3 regions of the Mesorhizobium sp. INR15 genome follow, and region 1 is predicted to be linked to each of the others. Evidence: predicted binding sites of a transcription regulator. Region 1 holds the regulator's gene; each other region holds the start of a gene.
The links. The regulator PhoB, encoded in region 1, activates phosphate uptake and scavenging genes when phosphate is short. The targets are predictions, from matches to a motif close to TGTCATNNANCTGTCAT.
Positions count from the first base shown of each region.

Region 1 (4,279 bases):
GCCTTGCGAGATCAGGCTCTCCACGTCCGTCAACTGCTTGCCGGGATTGGACTGCGCGTCGGCGGAAATATACTTGTCGCCAGCGGCCTCGATGGCCTTCTTCATCGCCGCCTCATCGGTCTTCCAGCGCTCTTCCTGGAAATTCGACCACGAGACACCGATGACCTTGTCCTTCGCCTGCGCGACCGACACGAGCGTCAGCGACATGGCGGCACCCGCCAGGATGGCGGCTGTGAATCTTTTCATGTTATCCTCCCTGCGCCGCGTGTGGCGCGACCAAACTGACCCGAAGGCCGGCACAAAGGCTCTATTTTTTCGAGCCTCGAAAAAACACTGGTCCAACGTCAGAGCGCTGTCAACATCGATTCTGATGGTTTCTGATGTTCGGAGTAATTTTTTTCGAGCCCCGTAATAAATAATATGACAGGACTGCCGGGTTCTGCCAGTATTTGGAGTGTGTCACCGACGGCCTTCGATTGCACGAAAGGTCGCGGCGGCGGGGAGGAAAGCAGGAACAATGTCGGTCGGAATCCGTCACGACGATTTGCGCCGGCGCAACCGGGCGATGGTTATTTCGTCCGTACGCCGGGCAGGACAGCCGTCCCGCACCGAAATCGCCGCCACAACCGGGCTCAGCCATTCGACCATCTCGGCGATCTCCTCCGACCTGATCGCCGAAGGCATTCTCACGGAAAGCAAGCCAAGCGAGACCGTGTCCCTGAAGCGCGGCCGCCCCCAGGTTGGCCTCAGCCTCCACCCGGAAGCCGCCGCCGTGATGACCGTGGTGTTGTCGCTGAACTTCCTGTCGGTTGCCGTCATCGACTATGCCGGCCAGGTGATCGCCGAGGAGCAGCGCCGGCTGGACACACTGACCATGTCGCGCGAGGCGCTCATTGGCGAATGCGTCGCCATCGTGCGGCGCCGGCTCGAGGATCCGGACCTCGATATCCACAGCGTCGCCCGCATCGCACTGGCCATTCAGGGCATTACCGATTCCCATGCCCGCGCGCTGCTGTGGTCGCCGATCACACCACAGACCAACATCCCTTTCGCCGACATCCTGGAAGAGGAATTCGGCATCCCCGCCACCATGGAAAACGACTGCAATATGATGGCGGTTGCGCTGCGCTGGCGTAACCCGGAGCGCTACCGCGATGACTTCATCGCCATCCTGCTGTCGCACGGCATCGGCATGGGCCTGGTGCTGAAGGGCGAATTGTTCACCGGCACCCATTCGTCCGGCGGCGAGTTCGGCCACATGATCCATCGGCCGAACGGTGCGCTTTGCCGCTGCGGACGGCGCGGCTGCGTCGAGGCTTATGCCGGCAACTACGCCATCTGGCGCAACGCCAGGCAAATGGGCGAGGACGCCGAACCGGTCGACGTCAGCGACGCGGAGATGCGGGCGCTGGCGGCATCGGCTCGCGAAAGCGATGGGCCGGAGCGCGAAGCTTACCGCAAGGCCGGTGAAGCGCTCGGCTTCGGTCTCGGCAGCCTGTTCGCGCTGATCGATCCGGCGCCTGTCGCCATGGTGGGCGTCAGCGCCGCCGCCTTCGACCTGATCGAACCGGCGCTGCGCGAAGCCATAGCCCAGACCGCCGGTGGCCAGCACTCGAAATCGATTTCCTTCGACACCGAGCCGAATGAGCTGCCGCTGATCCGCGAAGGCTGCGCCATGCGGGCGCTGACCTTCGTCGACCAGGAGATTTTCGCGCCGGGCTCACAAACAAAGCCTGAATCCGTCGGCAAGGACGTCGCCTGAATTTGCCGGCTTTCAGTCTTCCCTGATGGCGTAGCCCGCGCCGCGAATGGTGCGGATGACGTCGGGCATGCGGCCATTGTTGACCGCCTTGCGCAGCCGGCCGACATGCACATCGACCGTGCGCTCGTCGATATAGATCGTCTCGCCCCAAACATTGTCGAGCAGTTGGCTGCGCGAAAACACGCGGCCAGGATGACGCATCATGAATTCGAGCAAACGGAACTCGGTCGGCCCGAGCCGGATCTCGCTTTTCTTGCGGTAGACCCGGTGCGATTCGCGATCGAGCACGATGTCGCCGACCTTGAGCACACTGGACAGGACTTCCGGCTTGGCGCGGCGCAGCAGCGCTTTTACCCGAGCCATGAATTCCGGCGTGGAAAACGGCTTGACCAGATAGTCGTCGGCGCCGGTGGAGAGACCGCGTACACGGTCGCTTTCCTCGCCGCGCGCGGTCAGCATGATGATGGGCAACCGCTCCGTCTCGGGACGCATTCTTAGCCGGCGGCAGAGCTCGATGCCGGAAACCGCCGGCACCATCCAGTCGAGCACCAGAAGGTCGGGAACATTCTCCTGGAGCCGGATTTCGGCCTCATCGCCGCGCGTTACCACTTCGACCTGGTAGCCCTCGGATTCAAGGTTGTAGCGGAGGAGCACACCTAGCGGCTCCTCGTCCTCCACCACCATGATGCGTGGCGCGATCATCGGCTGGTCACCCCTGTCATGCCGCCGGCACGGTCATTGCCGTCTCGTCCTGCTTCGGACGATTGGCGGGCAACTGCGTGCCGGTCAGGACATAGTACGCGTTTTCAGCGATGTTGGTCACGTGGTCGCCGATGCGCTCAAGATTCTTGGCGCAGAACAGCAGATGCGTGCAAGCGGTGATGTTGCGCGGATCTTCCATCATGTAGGTCAGGAGCTCGCGGAACACCGAGGTGTACTTGACGTCGATGCGCTCATCGTCGGCGCGTAGTTTCGCCAGGGCGGCCGCGTCGCGCGCCGCGTATTCCTCGATGACGCCCTGTACCTGGATCAGCACCAGCTGCGCCATTCCGTCGATGGAGTGCGACAGGTCGCGCGGCGTGACGCTGAGGCCGACGGTGCCGACGCGCTTGGCGATGTTCTTGGCCAGATCGCCGATGCGTTCCAGATCGCCGGCCATGCGGATCGAGCCGACGACATGGCGAAGATCGTCCGCCATCGGCTGCCGCTTGGCGATCAGCGTGATGGCGCGGTCGTCGAGCTCGCGCTGGCGCGCGTCCATGATGGCGTCATCGGAAACGACGCGCTGCGCCAGCGCGTTGTCGGAGGTCAGCAGCGCCTTGGTTGCACCGCCAACCATCGCGCCGGCGAGATCGCCCATATCGCTGATGAGCCTGCTGATCTGTCCGAGATCCTCGTCGAAAGAAGCGACTGTATGTTCGCCCATGATCTTGTCCTCGTATGCCTGAGACTCAGCCGAAGCGGCCGGTGATGTAGTCCTGAGTGCGCTTCTCGCGGGGCGACGTGAAGATCTTCTCGGTCTTGTCGAATTCGACCAGCTCGCCCAGGTACATGAAGGCTGTCTGCTTCGACACGCGCGCTGCCTGCTGCATGTTGTGGGTGACGATGACGATCGTGTAGTCGGCTTGCAACTCGTCGATCAGCTCTTCGATCTTGGCGGTCGACAGCGGATCGAGAGCCGAAGCCGGCTCGTCGAGCAGGATGACTTCGGGCTTCACCGCCACGGTGCGGGCAATGCAAAGCCGCTGCTGCTGGCCGCCGGAAAGGCTGAGGCCGCTGGCATTGAGCTTGTCCTTGACCTCGGTCCAGAGCGCCGCACGCTTCAGCGCCTGTTCAACGCGACCGTCCATCTCGGACTTGCTGATCTTCTCATAGAGCCTGACGCCGAAAGCGATATTCTCATAGATCGACATTGGGAACGGTGTTGGCTTCTGGAACACCATGCCGATCTTGGTCCGCAACAGGTTGAGGTCCTGCGAGCGGTCAAGAACGTTCTGGCCATCGAGCAGCACCTGGCCCTCGGCGGTCTGCTTCGGGTAGAGCTCATAGATACGGTTGAAGACGCGCAGCAGCGTCGACTTTCCGCAGCCCGACGGTCCGATGAAGGCGGTGACGCTGCGCTCTGGCAGCGACAGCGTGATGTTCTTCAGCGCCTTCGACTGGCCGTAGAAAAAGTTGAGGTTCTTGACCTCGATCTTGGCCTTGGCGGTTGCCTCGGTTGCGATCGTCATGTCTGGAGACAACATCTGGCTCATTTGTCCTCTCTGCGTCCGGTCAGGCTGCGTGCAAAGATGCTAAGCGCGAGAACCGTCAATGTGATGATGAGTGCACCGGTCCAGGCCAGTTGCTGCCATTCCTCGTAGGGGCTGAGAGCAAACTGGAAGATGGTGACAGGCAAGCTGGCCATCGGCGCGTTGAGATTGCTGCTCCAGAACTGGTTGTTGAGGGCCGTGAAGAGCAGCGGTGCCGTTTCGCCGGAGATACGGGCGATCGATAGCAATATGCCGGTGACGATAC
Region 1 covers NZ_CP045496.1:1,621,165-1,625,443, reverse strand. The annotation lists gene xylF (D-xylose ABC transporter substrate-binding protein) at 1-246, opposite strand, end outside; gene GA829_RS07865 (ROK family protein) at 518-1,762, shown strand; gene phoB (phosphate regulon transcriptional regulator PhoB) at 1,775-2,464, opposite strand; gene phoU (phosphate signaling complex protein PhoU) at 2,481-3,188, opposite strand; gene pstB (phosphate ABC transporter ATP-binding protein PstB) at 3,214-4,017, opposite strand; gene pstA (phosphate ABC transporter permease PstA) at 4,014-4,279, opposite strand, start outside.

Region 2 (4,279 bases), 1.7 Mb from region 1:
TTCAGAAGAACTGGGAGATTTTCATCGCCGGCGTCAGCGCCCACGAGAAGGTGCATGGCGCCAGCATGATCCAGATGGCCCATGACATCGAGGTGGCGACGATCGGCCTGACCGTCCCCGACGATCCCAAATGCAGCAAGATAAGGGACGAGGTGGTCAAGCGCCTGGACGCTATTTCCAAGGCACGCGTGCAGGCGAGCCGCGATTTCGATCGCGTCGAATTCGGCCCGGGCGGCAATCTGCAGAAATTGGTTTTCGCGCTAGCGACCGGCCCCTGATCCCTGCCGCCGGGAAGCAGGCCATCAGCGTTCCGACCGAAGGTGCGCAACGGCTTCTGGGACATACAGGACGATTGCCGCCGCGCCATGGCGACACGGCGGCAAAATAATCTATCCCCTACCGGCCGAGATCGAGCGCGGCTGAGAGATCGCCCATCGGCGGCTGGCTGTTGTCGCGCAGGGCCTTGTCGCGGGCGACGATGCCGGAGAGAACCGGCAGGTCGTAGCGCGCCGTGATGAAGCGCAGGATCGACGCCGTGTCATATTGCGTGTGATCGACTGTCCCCATCTTCGCATAAGGCGAGATGATGAAGGCCGGGATGCGGTTGCCCGGGCCCCAGCGATCCGCCTTGGGCGGCGCGGCATGATCCCAGAAGCCGCCGTTTTCGTCATAGGTGACGACGACCAGCATGTGGCCCCATTGCGGGCTTTTCTCCAGATGCGAAACGATGTCGGCGAGGTGCTGGTCGCCGCTCGCGACATCGGCATAGCCGCCATGTTCGTTGAGATTGCCTTGCGGCTTGTAGAAGCTCACCGCCGGCAGCTTGCCGCTGTCGATATCGCCGATGAAGGCAGCGCCGTCGAGGCCGCCGTCCCGCAGGTGCTCGGCGCGGGCAGCCGTGCCCGGCGCATAGGCGGCGAAGTAATTGTAGGGCTGGTGGTGGAACTGGAAGTTCGGCACCGGTGTCGCGTTCTTGCCGTCGAGTGCCGCCTGCCAGGCGCCTGCGTACCAGGCCCAGCCGATGCTCTTCAACGACAACAGGTCGCCGATGGTCACGTCATGCTGCGGTGGCAGCGTGCTCGCCACCGACGGATCGGCAAACGCCTTGTCGCCACCTTCGGCCGGCTTGTTGTTGCTCGGCTGATAGGGCGGTTGCATGGTGTTCACGGCGTGGAAGTCGGGGGTGATGGCGCCGTCATTGACGAATTTCGGCGCCCCGACAAGCGCGGAAGCCGGTGAGGTGTCGGCCACTTTCAGCGTCGTGCCATCGGCTTCCACGACAGCGATCTGGCCCTTTACCGGGCTGTTGTCGGCGTTTGGATAGACTGGCACGCAGGCGCAGGCGAGCTGGAAATGGTTGAGGAAGGAGCCGCCGAAGGCACCCTGGAAGAAATTGTCGGCCAGCACATATTTTTGCGCCACCGCCCACATCGGCAGGCCGGAACCATCATAGTGGCCCATGACAAGGCCGCCGGAATCGGCCCAGGCGACGAACTTGTCGTTCTTGCCGCCGTCGATCTGCATCTGCTCCTGGTAAAAGCGATGCCAGAGATCGCGCGTGATGACGTTGGTCTTCTCGTTGAAACCTTTGGGATCGTCGATGGCAAAGCTCGCATTGGCGAGATGCGCCGACTGCGCCTCGGTCACCGGCGGCGTCACGCCCTTGGCGGTCAGGCCGCCCCAGGCGGGCGGCAATTCGGCAAGCGGCTGGCCGTCGCGGTCCAGCTGGCGCGTCTGGTCTGCCGTCAGGTTCGACACGCCGTTGGCGCCGGGGAAGCCGCCATAGAGATTATCGAAGCTGCGGTTCTCGGCGTAGATGACGACGACCGTCTCGATCTTGTCATAGCCGGGGGGTGCCGCGACCGCCGTGGAGAAAGGGGCCAGGGCCGAACCGGCCAGGCAGAAGGATGTGAGGAGCTTGAGCCTCGTCATGGGAAGACCTCGTGGCTTGACTGTGGCTGGAGGGCGATGATGGCGCGGGGGCGACGAGCCATCAATGCAGCTAACGTCCATGCCTTGTCACCTTTGTGACAATTGCCTTGCAGGCGAACACGGTTGCGTGAGCGGGCGGGCCGGTCATCAATCCGTTGCAGTGCGTTCTTACTGCCGAAGCGAAAACCGGGCGAACCGCATGACAGCGAGACGATGGAAAAGCCGGGCGATCGCGATCGCCGTGGCATCGGCATCTGGCCTCGCGGCGGCCGTGCCCGCGAAAACGGCGGGCTTGGACAGCGTCCATCCTGGCCCGATGTCGCGTGCCGACGCTTACACCAGGGCCGCCGCTCTCACCGCGCTCGGCCGCGAGCTGTTCTTCGACCCGTCGCTGTCGGCCTCCGGCCAGCAATCCTGCTCATCGTGCCATGATCCGCGTCACGCCTTTGGTCCGGCATCGGCGGCACCCGTCGAGCTTGGCGGACCGCATGGCGACCAGCCCGGCCTGCGCGCAGTGCCTTCGCTTCGCTACCTCCAGGCGGTGCCGGCCTTCACCGAGCATTTCCACGATTCCGATGATGAGGGCGACGAAAGCGTCGACAACGGGCCGACCGGCGGCCTGACCTGGGACGGGCGCGCCGACCGTGGGCAGGATCAGGCGAGGATTCCGCTGCTGTCGCCGTTCGAAATGGCCAACAAGGATGCTGGCGAGGTTGCTGCCGCCTTGCGCAAGGCGCCCTACTCCGGCGATTTCAGGGCGGTGTTCGGCTACGCCGTGTTCGACCGGCCGGACGACGCCTTCGCCGCCGCCGTGGAGGCGCTCGGCACGTTCGAGCAGAGCGCCGCCGACTTCTACCCCTACTCCAGCCGCTATGACGCTTTCCTCGCCGGCAAGGCGACGCTCTCCGCCCAGGAATTGCATGGCCGCGCGCTGTTCGAGGATGAAAACAAGGGCAATTGCGCCAGCTGCCATCTGAGCGAGCCGGCCAATGACGGCGAGCCGCCGCAATTCACCGATTTCGGCTTTCTCGGCGTCAGCGTGCCGCGCAACCCGGCTGTCCCCGCCAATGCCGATCCCGCCTATTTCGATCTCGGCCTATGCGGCCCGCTGCGCACCGACCTCAAGCGCCGGGCCGAATATTGCGGCCTGTTCCGCACCCCGACGCTGCGCAATGTCGCGCTCAGGAAGACCTTCTTCCACAACGGCTATTTTCATACCTTGCGCGACGCGGTCGCCTTCTACGCGACGCGCGACACCGATCCCGGCCGTTGGTACTCCAGGGGCGCCAACGGCGCGATCCGGCAAAATGATGACCTGCCAATGGCTTATTGGGCCAACATTAACCAGAACCCGCCGTTCGGCAAGAAACCCGGCGGCAAGCCGGCGCTGACCGACCCCGAGATCGACGACATCGTGGCCTTTCTCCAGACCCTCACAGATGCCGATCAATTGGCCGCGAAGCCGGCGCGCTGAGGCCCAGCCCTAGCCTTCTCCCCGTGTGGGAGAAGGCAGGAACCGATCCCTCACATCGCCGAACGGATCAAACCGCCGTCAACACGGATGTTCTGGCCGGTGATATAGCCGGCGCCTTCCGAAGCGAGGAAGGCGATGGTGGCGGCGACTTCCTCCGAGGTGCCGTAGCGCTGCATCGGCACGCTGTCGCGGCGCTCCTCGGTGGCGGGCAGGCTGTCGATCCAGCCGGGCAGGACATTGTTCATGCGAACATTGTCGGCGGCATAGGTGTCGGAGAAAATCTTGGTGTAGGCGGCAAGCCCTGCCCGCGCCACCGCCGAGGTCGGGAACATCGGGGTGGGATGGAGGGCCCATGCGGTCGAGATGTTGATGATGGCGCCGGCCTTCTGCTTGATCATCTGCGGCGCGATGATGCGGGTCGGGCGGATGACGTTCATCAGATAGACGTCGATGCCGGTGTGCCACTGCTCGTCGGTGATCTCCAGGATCGGCGCGCGCGGCCCGTGACCGGCGCTGTTGACCAGCACGTCGATGCGGCCCCACTGCTTGAGCGTCAGGTCGGCCAGCCGCTGCAGATCCTCATTCGACTGGTTGGAGCCGGTGACGCCAATGCCGCCAAGCTCCTTGGCCAGCGCCTCGCCCTTGCCCGAAGAAGACAGGATGGCGACCTTGAAGCCGTCGCTGGCCAGACGCTTGGCCGCGGCCGCACCCATGCCGCTGCCGCCGGCGGTGACAACAGCCACTTTTTCTACACTCATCTGGTTTTCCTTCTTGGGTTGGCGCAACCGCGCAAGCAGTGTCTTCAAGCTTCGGGCAATGATATAGCTGGTTTTCTCGGGCGGTTCGAACCAGAAAGCCTGAAATCAACCTGTA
Region 2 covers NZ_CP045496.1:3,333,666-3,337,944, reverse strand. The annotation lists gene GA829_RS16290 (DUF922 domain-containing Zn-dependent protease) at 1-278, shown strand, start outside; gene GA829_RS16285 (acid phosphatase) at 397-1,932, opposite strand; gene GA829_RS16280 (cytochrome-c peroxidase) at 2,132-3,406, shown strand; gene GA829_RS16275 (SDR family oxidoreductase) at 3,457-4,164, opposite strand.
Region 2: a site for PhoB is predicted at 2,075-2,091, ahead of GA829_RS16285 (acid phosphatase). Genes of this name have one in related genera too.

Region 3 (4,279 bases), 330 kb from region 1:
CTTCGACGATGACGTTGTAGAAGTCAGGCTTCACCGGAACGTAGCCGGTAAAATCGCCGCCTTCGACGCCTTCGAAGCAAGCCTTGTCCTTCTTCGGCAGGTCGGTGAAGAAGGCGGCGAGCTTGGCGGTCATGTCGTTGCCGATCGCGGTGCGCACGACCAGCGGGCCGTTCGGGATCAGGCCCGAGCGCCAGACTTCGACGAAGTCGTTAGGGTCAACGGCGCCCTTGGCGACGACCTTGTGGAAGGTACCCGAGCTGAAGCCGTTCTTGAAGTCGCCGATACCAGAGGAATCGTCCACCGCAACGTCGACCTTGCCGTCGCGGACGGCGAGGATGTTGTTTTCATGGCCGCCGTTGAACTGGGTCGAAGCGAAGTAGTTGTCGTTCGGCATGCCGGTGGTCTTCGGAATCTGGGTCAGCGGGATCAGATAGCCCGAGGTCGAATCCGGATCGGCGTAGCCGAGCTTCTTGCCCTTGGCCGACTTGATGTCGGTGATGCCGGAGGTCTTCAGGGCGAGGCCGACCGAATAGTAACCGGTGGCGCCGTCGGTCTGCTGGGTGGTGAGGATCGGGGTGACGGCGTTCGGATCCTTGATATAGACGCTGGCATAGCCGGAAGCGCCGAGTTCGGCGAAGTCGAGCGTTCCGCCGAGCAGGCCCTGAATGACGCCGTCATAGTCGGCGGCGGGGAACAGCGAGACCTTCTCGAAGCCGAATTCGGTCTTCAGGTGGTCGGCCAGGCACTGGTAGTTGCGCAGGCGGTCGGTCTCGTTTTCACCGCCGAGAATGCCGACGCGGAATTCCTTCATATCGGCGGCATGGGCCGCGCTGGTCGCCATGGCGAGCACCGAAACGGCGCCGAAAACCATCTTTCTAAACATGTGACATCTCTCCAGTAGGTTCCGGCCTCGCGCCGGCGGCGTTCTTGTTCTTTACAGGTGCCCTTGACGCGGGCTGGCGATCCAGGCTGCTCTCGAATTGCCCATGATCTTTTCCCGAAAAACCGGTTTCAGCCTTTCGGGATCATGGATTTCAGTACCCCGGGAATGCGGGCTCGAGCGGTCCGGCGGATGCGGCGATTTTTTTCTTGAAAGCAACGCTGGTCGACGTGATGGCCTCGGAGATCTCGCCACCATTGCTGTCGGCGCCATAGACGAGACGGACGGCTTCGCGGTTCAGCTCTTCCGGCGCACCGTCAAAGACCACCTTGCCGGCGGCCATGCCGATGATGCGGTTGCAATAGGTGCGGGCGGTGTCCAGCGTGTGAAGATTGGTGACAACGGTGATGCCTTCGCGCAGGTTGATGTCTTGCAGCGAGTCCATCACCACCTTGGCATTGAGCGGGTCGAGCGAGGCGATCGGCTCGTCGGCGAGGATCACCTTGGGTTGCTGCATCATGGCGCGGGCAATGGCGACACGCTGCTGCTGACCGCCCGACAAGGTGCCTGCAGGCTGCAGCGCGGTGCGGGCGATGTCGAGACGCTCGAGCGCGGCGACCGCCTCCGCGCATTCGGCGCGCGAGAACATGCCGAGGAGATTGCTGATGGTCGAGCGATGGTTCAGCTTGCCGAGCAGAACATTGGTCAGCACGTCGAGGCGCGGCACCAGATTGAACTGCTGGAAGATCATGGCGCAATCGCGCTGCCAGCGCCTCAGAGGTGAGCCGCGCAATTTCGAGACCTCGGCGCCGTCAAAAAAAATCGACCCCTGGCTGGGGTCGACGAGACGATTGATCATGCGCAGGAGGGTCGACTTGCCGGCGCCCGAGCGGCCGATGATGCCGACCATCTGGCCTTGCGGAATCGAGATGTTCACATCGCTGACGGCGGTGTTCTTGCCAAAGCGGCGGCTGACACCGCGGATTTCGAGCGTAGCTGACATATCAGGTTTCCAATCCGGCCCGTTTCCAGCCCGGTCGCGTTGACGTCTGTTCGCTTTCGCTAGCGCAGCGCCATGAACCTGCGGTGTCGGATTGATGTCAGTTTTGTTACCACCCACAGACGCAACGTCAGAGCACCGTTCGCGATGATCAGCCGAGGATCAGCAATTCCTCGAAATGCTTCATGTCCCGGAAGCCGCAGAAGGCCGGTGCCTTTATCTCGATGACCGGGGCCTGCCGCGCGAAGAGCGCCAGGCAATCGTCAAACAGGTCCTGCCACGCGGCGACCCTGTCGTCGGCGAGGCGCTGGATCTGATAGGCGAAGGTGATGTGGAGGACGTAGGTGTCGTGGTCCGGATGCCGGTATCCGAACGGCACGGCCAGGGCGTCGCGCCAGGCGCGCATTGTGCGCACGTCTTCGTCCGTTGCGCCGGCAACGGTCAGTCCCGTCGGGGTGACTTCGATGGCCTTGATCTGAAACGCACCGAGGCCTTCGAAGCCCTTCAGCCGTTCCAGATAGAGGCGTGTCATGGCTTCGATGCTGGTGTCGAGCGGCACATCCCGCGGCCAGTAGGGCAACCGCCGGCGGTATTCGATGATGCCCTGGAAAAGGGTCATGTGCAGGCTGGTAACAGGCGTGAACGCCAGCCGGTCCGCGTCCGGCATCGCCAGCATCCGGTCGCGCACGGCAAGCACCACCGCTTCCGACGGCGAGCCGCCGACGAGATGGCTGACCACTGTATTGCCGGGCTCGATCAGGAAGTTGCCCGCCATGTCGTAGCGGGTGCCGAGATGGGCCGGCGCTGCCGGATTGGAGCCGGCAAAGAATCCGGCGAGCGAGGGTCTAATGGAAGCAGGCATTGCGACCTCCTGGGGAGATGGCGTCCTGCCTCCGCGATGTGTCAGGGATGTGAAGCAGGGCTTTTGATGACGTCGATGTGAAGGCTACCCGCCGTATTTTTCCAGGAAAGCTTCTGCCTCGAGCTCACGGAAATCGTCGAGGGCCTCGCGCAGCCTTGCGTGATCCCAGTTCCACCATGCGAGTGCTTGGTAGCGCTCCGCCGTGCGGCGGTCGAAGCGTTCGCGGATCGGTTTGGCCGGCACGCCGGCGACGATGGTGTAGGGGGCGACATCCCTGGATACGACGGCACCCGCGCCAACCGCCGCGCCATCGCCGACAGTGACGCCGGGCAGGATGGTCGAGCCATGGCCGAGCCATGTGTCGTGGCCGATGGTGACGCGCCTGGCGCGGCGCTGGGCGAAAAACTCGGTCTCGTGTTCGGCGTCCTCCCAGTAGTCCGAGGCGCGGTAGGTGAAATGGTGCAGCGTCGGCCGCCATGTCGGGTGGTTGGTGGCATTGATGCGCACGCTTGCTGCAATGTTGGAGAACTTGCCGATGGTGGCGCACCAGACGGCGCAATCCTGCATCATGTAGGAATAGTCGCCGAGCTCGCTTTCGGAGACCCGGCTGCGGTCGGCGATCTCGGTCCAGCGGCCAAGCGTCGAGTTCTGCACTTCCGCTGTCGCGTGGACCAGCGGCGCTTCCGACAGCTTTCTTGTCATGCCGCGATTTTTCCCGGGGCGAAAGCGGCGACATCGATGATGCGGTCGGCAACCGCCTCGCGCACATCGTGGTCGTGGAAGATGCCGAGCAAGGCGACGCCCGCCGTCTTCTTGGCCGCGATCAGGGCGATCACCACGTCGCGGTTTCGGGCATCGAGCGAAGCGGTCGGCTCGTCGAGCAGCAGGATCGGGTGCTCGGTGATGAAGCCGCGCGCGATGTTGATGCGCTGCTGCTCGCCGCCCGAGAAGGTCGCCGGCGGCAAGGCCCAAAGCTTCTCCGGCAGATTGAGCTGCGCCAGCAAGGCGCGCGCCTTGTCGCGCGCCGTCTCGCGTTCCTCGCCACGCTCCACCAGCGGCTCGGCGACGACATCAAGCGCCGAAACGCGCGGCACGGTGCGCAGGAACTGGCTGACATAGCCGATGGTCTGACGGCGTATGGCAAGAACCGTGCGCGGGCTGGCGGTGGCGAGATCGATCAACCCGTCATTGTGCCTGACGATGATCTGACCCTCGTCGACGGCATAGTTGCCGTAGAGCATTTTCAGGATCGAGCTCTTGCCAGCACCGGATGGGCCGCCAAGCACGGTGCATTCGCCGGCCCGGATGGAGAAGGAGACACCGGAGACCACAGGCAATTTGATGCCGTCGCGCAGATGCATGGTGAAGCTCTTGGCGACGTCGGAGACAACGAGGGGGGTCGGCATCAGAAAGTCCTCCAGTCGCTATTCGATAGTGATCTTGGGTGGTGCCAGGCACCCCCCTCTGGCCTGCCGGCCATCTCCCCCTCAAGGGGGGAGATTAATTGCTCTTCTGCCTGGCTCCATCTGCAAGGTCG
Region 3 covers NZ_CP045496.1:1,953,787-1,958,065, forward strand. The annotation lists gene phnD (phosphonate ABC transporter substrate-binding protein) at 1-883, opposite strand, end outside; gene phnC (phosphonate ABC transporter ATP-binding protein) at 1,035-1,883, opposite strand; gene GA829_RS09480 (DUF1868 domain-containing protein) at 2,032-2,742, opposite strand; gene GA829_RS09485 (DapH/DapD/GlmU-related protein) at 2,827-3,444, opposite strand; gene phnL (phosphonate C-P lyase system protein PhnL) at 3,441-4,148, opposite strand.
Region 3: a site for PhoB is predicted at 1,967-1,983, ahead of phnC (phosphonate ABC transporter ATP-binding protein). Genes of this name have one in related genera too.